Regions from separate parts of the Klebsiella sp. PK18 genome, predicted to be linked through region 3. Evidence: predicted binding sites of a transcription regulator. Region 3 holds the regulator's gene; each other region holds the start of a gene.

Region 1 (2,269 bases), 1.1 Mb from region 3:
GCGCGCCGTTGGGTAAGGCGGTCGTTTTGGCGATAGACACTTCGATGCGCATAATTGCCCCCTGTGTTTGGTACTGGTTATTTATACAGTATCTGGTGGGCGTTGACAACAGGGGGCTACGTTTTTTATCGCTTCATCGTCCAGCGAACGGTTTCACCCGCCAGGAACGGGACCAGGCTATCATTGGGCAGCGCAATGCTGTCAACGACCGTGCTCTCTTCACGCACCAGCTCAACATAGCTTTCATTGACCGGCAGACCGTAGAAGCGCGGGCCGTTCAGCGAGCAGAAGGCTTCAAAGTGCTGCAGAGCGTTCATTTCTTCAAACACGGTGGCGTAGCTGCCGAGGGCGGTCGGGGCGTTGAAGCAGCCGGCGCAGCCGCAGCTGGCTTCCTTACGATGGCGGGCGTGTGGTGCGGAGTCGGTGCCAAGGAAGGCGCGGCTGAAGCCGCTGGCGACCAGTTCGCGCAGCGCCTGTTGATGAATATTGCGTTTGAGTACCGGCAGGCAGTACAGGTGAGGACGAATACCGCCGACCAGCATATGGTTGCGGTTGAACATCAGGTGCTGCGGGGTAATAGTGGCCGCCAGCAGTTCATTACCGTCACGCACATATTCGGCGGCATCTTTGGTAGTAATATGCTCAAAGACCACCTTCAGACCGGGCAGGCGCTGGAGCAGGGGCTCCATCACCGTGTCAATAAAGCGCGCTTCACGATCGAAAATATCAATCTCGGCGTGGGTGACTTCCCCATGTACCAGCAGCGGCATGCCCAGTTTTTCCATCCGCTCCAGCACCGGCATAATGGCGTCGGTGCTGGTGACACCGTGGCTGGAGTTGGTCGTGGCGTTGGCCGGGTAGAGCTTGGCGGCGGTGAACACACCTTCGTTAAAGCCGCGCTCCAGCTCCGCCGGGTCGAGGGAATCTGTCAGATAGCAGGTCATCAACGGGGTAAAATCGTGCCCGGCCGGGACGGCGTCCATAATGCGCTGGCGATAGGCGATAGCCGCCGCGACGGTGGTGACAGGCGGCACCAGATTCGGCATCACGATCGCCCGGCCATAAAACTCACTGGTGTAAGGCACGACGGTTTTCAGCATATCGTCATCACGCAGATGGATATGCCAGTCGTCTGGGCGGCGGATTTTCAATACCTGGGGTTGTGCTGTCATGGAAGGCTCCGGCTAATAGGTTCAGTCATCAGGGCTGTTTTTTGCCGGGCACTAAGGATAAGCGTAAACGTTTTCCTTTGCACTCATTTCCGTAAAAAATTCAGGGCGCCGTAGCGCCCTGGAGATTAATTGGTAAAGGGGATGACAATTTCGCCCGGTTTCACCTCTATGCCCTTGGCATATTTCTTCGCCAGCGCTTCGCCGGTGCTGGCGTCTTCACGCAGGACATAGGCCGGTTGCTGGCTGAAGTAGCTGCGCAGCGACTGATTCAGATAGGGGAGCAGGGCCTGAATCACCGACTGCAGCTTCTCGGGCGCCACTTTGGCATCGACCACCTCCATTTCCTGCAGGAAGATAGCGCCTTTCTCTCTGTCAAAGGTTGGCAGCGCTTTGAGCTTCAGATCGATCGTCGCTTTCTGGGTGCCGAACAGGGAGTTCAGATCGACGTTGGCGACCCCGGTCAGCGTGACTTTACCCGGCTCTTCACGGCCAATAGCGCTGGTCAGGTTCTGCAGCTCAATATGGGCATCGGCAACGCCTTTCAGACCGATATCTTTGGCGAAATGGTTACGCTTCTGCAGCGCCTGGTTTATCTCCTGCTCGCTTACCGTGTATTGGGTCAACTGGTTACAGCCGCTCAGCAGACCGCTGACAATCAGCGCCGCGGCGATCAATATTTTTTTCATGGGGTTCCTCAAGCTCGTACCATCATTCATCCTGACACAAAGCATCATGACCTGTCAGCATTCTTCATGCCAGCAGAATAGGCTGAAAGGCAGGAGAAACCGCGGACCTACGCGCTTAGGTGCGCGGCTCCAGCATACCGGAGGCGGAGCGTTTTGGACTGAATTGCCACCACAGGGCAAGGAAAGTGATAAACCCAATGGCGCCGAGCATCAGCCACGGCAGTTCGGGCTGGCCGACGGCTTTCCCGGCATCAAACAGCCAGCCGCCGCCCGCGTAACCCAGCGCGCCGCCGAAGGCGAGCCCCAGACGGCTGAAACCCATATAGCTGCCACGCGCCCGGGCGTCCGCCAGCAAAGCGCCCAGCGTCTCGCGGGCGGGTTCGGCAATGATAGAGCCGATGTAAAACAGGC
Region 2 (2,269 bases), 2.0 Mb from region 3:
AACGGTAGTGCTGGTGATGCGCGGCGAGACGCTGCTCGGTATTCTGGCGCTGCGCGACACCCTGCGCGACGACGCGCGTCAGGCGGTGGATGCCTTGCATCAGTTGGGGGTTCAGGGGGTGATCCTTACCGGGGATAACCCGCGCGCCGCGGCAGCCATCGCCAGCGAACTGGGGCTGGAATTCCGCGCCGGTCTGCTGCCGGCGGACAAAGTGAAAGCCGTCATGGCGCTGAATGCCGATGCGCCGCTGGCGATGGTCGGGGACGGCATCAACGACGCCCCGGCGATGAAAGCGGCCACCATCGGCATCGCCATGGGCAGCGGCACCGATGTGGCGCTGGAGACGGCCGACGCCGCGCTGACCCATAACCGTCTGACCGGCCTGGCGCAGATGATTTCCCTGGCGCGCGCCACCCATGCCAATATTCGCCAGAACATCGCGATTGCCTTAGGGCTGAAGGGGATTTTCCTCGTCACCACCCTGCTCGGCCTGACCGGCCTGTGGCTGGCGGTGCTGGCGGATACCGGCGCCACCGTGCTGGTAACGGCTAACGCGCTGCGGTTATTGCGTAAGAAGTTGTAGCATAGATACCGGCTTCCCTGCTCGCGCTACGCTTAGCAGGGCTACGGTTCCAGACCGTCGGGTAGCCCGGATAAGGCGCTACGCGCCGCCATCCGGGGTATTCCCTGCTCGCGCTGCGCTTAGCAGGGCTACGGTTCCGGACCGTCGGGTAGCCCGGATAAGGCGCTACGCGCCGCCATCCGGGATATTCCCTGCTCGCGCTACGCTTAGCAGGGCTACGATTCCGGACCGTCGGGTAGCCCGGATAAGGCGCTACGCGCCGCCATCCGGAGTATTCCCTGCTCGCGCTGCGCTTAGCAGGGCTACGGTTCCGGACCGTCGGGTAGCCCGGACAAGGCGCTACGCGCCGCCATCCGGGATATTCCCTGCTCGCGCTACGCTTAGCAGGGCTACAATTCCGGACCGTCGGGTAGCCCGGATAAGGCGCTACGCGCCGCCATCCGGGGTATTCCCTGCTCGCGCTGCGCTTAGCAGGGCTACGGTTCCGGACCGTCGGGTAGCCCGGATAAGGCGCTACGCGCCGCTATCCGGGAAAAGCTCAGTGGCTTTTGCGGATCAGATAGCGGTACGGCAGGGCTTCGGTTTCCTGGGCCACCAGCTCATGCTCCATAAAGCGGCAGAATCCCGGGATATCGCGGGTGGTGGCCGGATCGTCAGCAATAATCAGCAGCGTCTCGCCGACCGGCATCGTCCGCACGGTTTTACGCACCATCATGACCGGCTCCGGGCAGCGGAGCCCCAGGGCATCCAGGGTATGGTCAGGAGTGGAGAAAAGTTCGCTCATTTTAGTCTCACGTTAACAAAACGGCCCTAGTTTACCCCCAGTTCGCCAGTACGCAAGCCAGGTTAACGTTTGCGCGAAAAACAACCATTGCATTACGCCGACAACGCAGTATCATGCAGCCGTTTTTTATTGGGTTCCCTCACCCCAACGTTCCGCTGCCGATTGCTCATTCACCTGAAGCATGACGGGCATAAAAAGGTCACAATATGAATCCGTTTACTACCGTACAGCGCAAAAAAGCGCTCGTCTGGCTTTCGCTATTTCATCTGCTGGTCATCACCTCCAGCAACTATCTGGTTCAGCTGCCGATCTCCATTTTTGGTTTCCATACCACCTGGGGCGCGTTTAGTTTTCCGTTTATCTTTCTCGCCACCGATCTGACGGTACGCATTTTTGGCGCACCGCTGGCGCGACGCATCATTTTCGCGGTGATGGTCCCGGCGCTGGTTATCTCTTACGGCATCTCTGCGCTGTTCTACATGGGCGAGTGGCAGGGCTTTGCCGCGCTGGGCACCTTTAATCTCTTCGTCGCGCGCATCGCCATCGCCAGCTTTATGGCCTATGCGCTGGGGCAGATCCTCGACGTCCACGTCTTCAACCGCCTGCGGCAGAGTCGCCACTGGTGGCTGGCCCCCACCGCCTCGACGCTGTTCGGCAACATCAGCGATACCGTCGCGTTCTTCTTTATCGCTTTCTGGCGCAGCCCGGACCCGTTTATGGCCGCCCACTGGGGGGAAATCGCCCTCGTCGACTACAGCTTTAAAGTGCTTATCAGCATTATTTTCTTCCTGCCGATGTACGGCGTGCTGTTAAATATGCTGTTGAAAAGACTGGCGGATAAATCTGATTTGTCGGCATTACAGCCGAGTTAAAGGTACTCGCGGGCCGATGTGTTAAGATAG
Region 3 (2,269 bases):
GAACATTAGTGCAGTATGGCGGTCAGGCTGAAAGCAACGATCACGCCGAGGGCAATAACCGTGGTGATCAGCGAAAACTTTAAATTGGTATCCATCATTTTTCCCTCTTGTTATCCCCACACCAAAAGTGAGCTTGCTCATTTTTGCACAAAAAATCGCAAAAATCTTCCGGGATTTAGGGCGATGCACATTTTTGCTCTTCCACTTTGCCCCAAGATCGGACAAAATCCCACGCTAATTTAAAAGCGTATCGGCCATTGACCCCTTCCTGTCGTTCTGTGTCGTTTTCCCGACGTGATGCAATGTTGAAAATTGTATTCAGGGTGTGTGTAGGCAAACGTTTACGTATCGATGATCAGGCGATCAGGTCAAGGCATGGAGTGAGATGTAATGGCAACTATTAAAGATGTAGCGAAGCGCGCAAACGTTTCCACTACAACTGTATCACATGTAATTAACAAAACCCGTTTCGTTGCCGAAGAGACGCGCAATGCGGTGTGGGCGGCGATCAAAGAGCTGCACTACTCGCCGAGCGCCGTGGCCCGCAGCCTGAAAGTCAATCATACAAAATCGATTGGTCTGCTGGCGACCAGTAGCGAAGCCGCCTATTTTGCTGAAATTATTGAGTCTGTTGAAAAGAGCTGCTTCCAGAAGGGCTACACCCTGATCCTCGGCAACGCATGGAACGATCCGGAAAAACAGCGCGCCTATTTGTCGATGATGGCGCAGAAGCGTGTCGACGGTCTGCTGGTGATGTGTTCCGAATATCCGGATTCGGTATTGAGCATGCTGGAAGAGTATCGCCATATCCCGATGGTGGTGATGGACTGGGGCGAAGCAAAAGCCGACTTCACCGATGCGGTGATCGATAACGCCTTCCAGGGCGGCTATATCGCCGGACGCTACCTGATTGAACGTGGCCATCGTGAAATCGGCGTGATCCCGGGTCCGCTGGAGCGCAACACCGGCGCAGGCCGCCTGGCCGGCTTTATGCAGGCGATGAAAGAGGCGCATATCAGCGTGCCGGAAAACTGGATTGTGCAGGGCGACTTCGAGCCGGAGTCCGGCTACCGCGCTATGCAGCAGATCTTAAGCCAGCAGCACCGTCCGACGGCGGTGTTCTGCGGCGGCGATATCATGGCGATGGGCGCTATCTGCGCGGCGGATGAAATGGGGCTGCGGGTGCCGCAGGACATTTCGCTGATCGGTTATGATAATGTGCGTAACGCCCGCTATTTCAGCCCGGCGTTAACCACCATTCATCAGCCGAAAGATTCCCTGGGCGAAGCCGCATTTAACATGCTGTTGGATCGTATCGTTAATAAGCGCGAAGAGTCACAGTCTATCGAAGTGCATCCTCGTCTGGTCGAACGCCGCTCCGTGGCGGATGGCCCGTTTGTCGATTATCGCCGCTAAGACGTTTGCGGGCGCATATTATTCCGGCGCCCGCAGCCATTCCCGATTCAGCGTGTCGCTGTCCCCCAGATAGTCGAGCATCCAGTTCAGCGCCGGTGAGGCATCACTCTGCTGCCAGGTCAGACAGCAGGCGGCATCCGGGAACGGATTCTCCAGCGCCAGCGCGGTCCACACGCCGCGATCTACCCATGGTCGGGCGAAATGGCTCGGCACCATGCCGACGCAGAGGCCCGCCGACAGACAGGTGGCCGACGATTCCCAGTCGGGGACCACCACCCTCTTCTGGTTATCCAGCAGCCAGGTTGTTCGTTTGGGCAGTGAACGTGACGTATCCTCCCGCACCAGCGACGGCCAGTTACGCAGGACATCATCGCTCAGGGGTCCCTCCATCTTCGCCAGCGGGTGATCGCTCGCCACCACGCAGTCCCAGCTCAGCATCCCCATATCGCGAAACGCATAGCGGCCCCCGACCGGAATAGATCGCGTTGCGCCAATCGCCAGTTCTACACGGCCGTCGGCCAGCGCATCCCATACGCCGTTGAACACTTCCTGGAAAACGATGAGCTCGACGTCGGGAAAATGGCGATAGAAATCGACGATCATCTGGCGCATCCGCGCCGGTTTCACAATATCATCCACCGCGATCGACAGCTGCCCGCGCCAGCCGTTGGCGATTTGCTGGCACTGCTGGCGGGTGATCTGCATTTTTTTGATAACAGAGCGCCCTTCCTGTAAGAACCAGACCCCTGCGGGCGTCAGCTCCACATCACGATGGCGGCGCTCAAACAAGGGAACGGCCAGCCACTCTTCAAGCTGACGCACGGTATAGCTGATGGCGGAGGGCACCCGGTGC

The links. The regulator PurR, encoded in region 3, represses purine synthesis genes. The targets are predictions, from matches to a motif close to CANGCAAACGTTTGCNTG.
Region 1: the regulator PurR is predicted to act here: its motif matches at 1,233-1,250, upstream of pyrC (dihydroorotase).
Region 2: the regulator PurR is predicted to act here: its motif matches at 1,426-1,443, upstream of tusA (sulfurtransferase TusA).

Annotation. Positions count from the first base shown of each region.
Region 1 is NZ_CM173493.1:3,492,504-3,494,772, reverse strand. It holds gene dinI (DNA damage-inducible protein I) at 1-52, opposite strand, end outside; gene pyrC (dihydroorotase) at 126-1,172, opposite strand; gene AC3EMD_RS17160 (lipoprotein) at 1,298-1,858, opposite strand; gene mdtH (multidrug efflux MFS transporter MdtH) at 1,974-2,269, opposite strand, start outside.
Region 2 is NZ_CM173493.1:313,875-316,143, reverse strand. It holds gene zntA (Zn(II)/Cd(II)/Pb(II) translocating P-type ATPase ZntA) at 1-583, shown strand, start outside; gene tusA (sulfurtransferase TusA) at 1,122-1,367, opposite strand; gene AC3EMD_RS01465 (7-cyano-7-deazaguanine/7-aminomethyl-7-deazaguanine transporter) at 1,574-2,239, shown strand.
Region 3 is NZ_CM173493.1:2,350,233-2,352,501, reverse strand. It holds gene cydH (cytochrome bd-I oxidase subunit CydH) at 6-98, opposite strand; gene purR (HTH-type transcriptional repressor PurR) at 391-1,416, shown strand; gene punR (DNA-binding transcriptional activator PunR) at 1,435-2,269, opposite strand, start outside.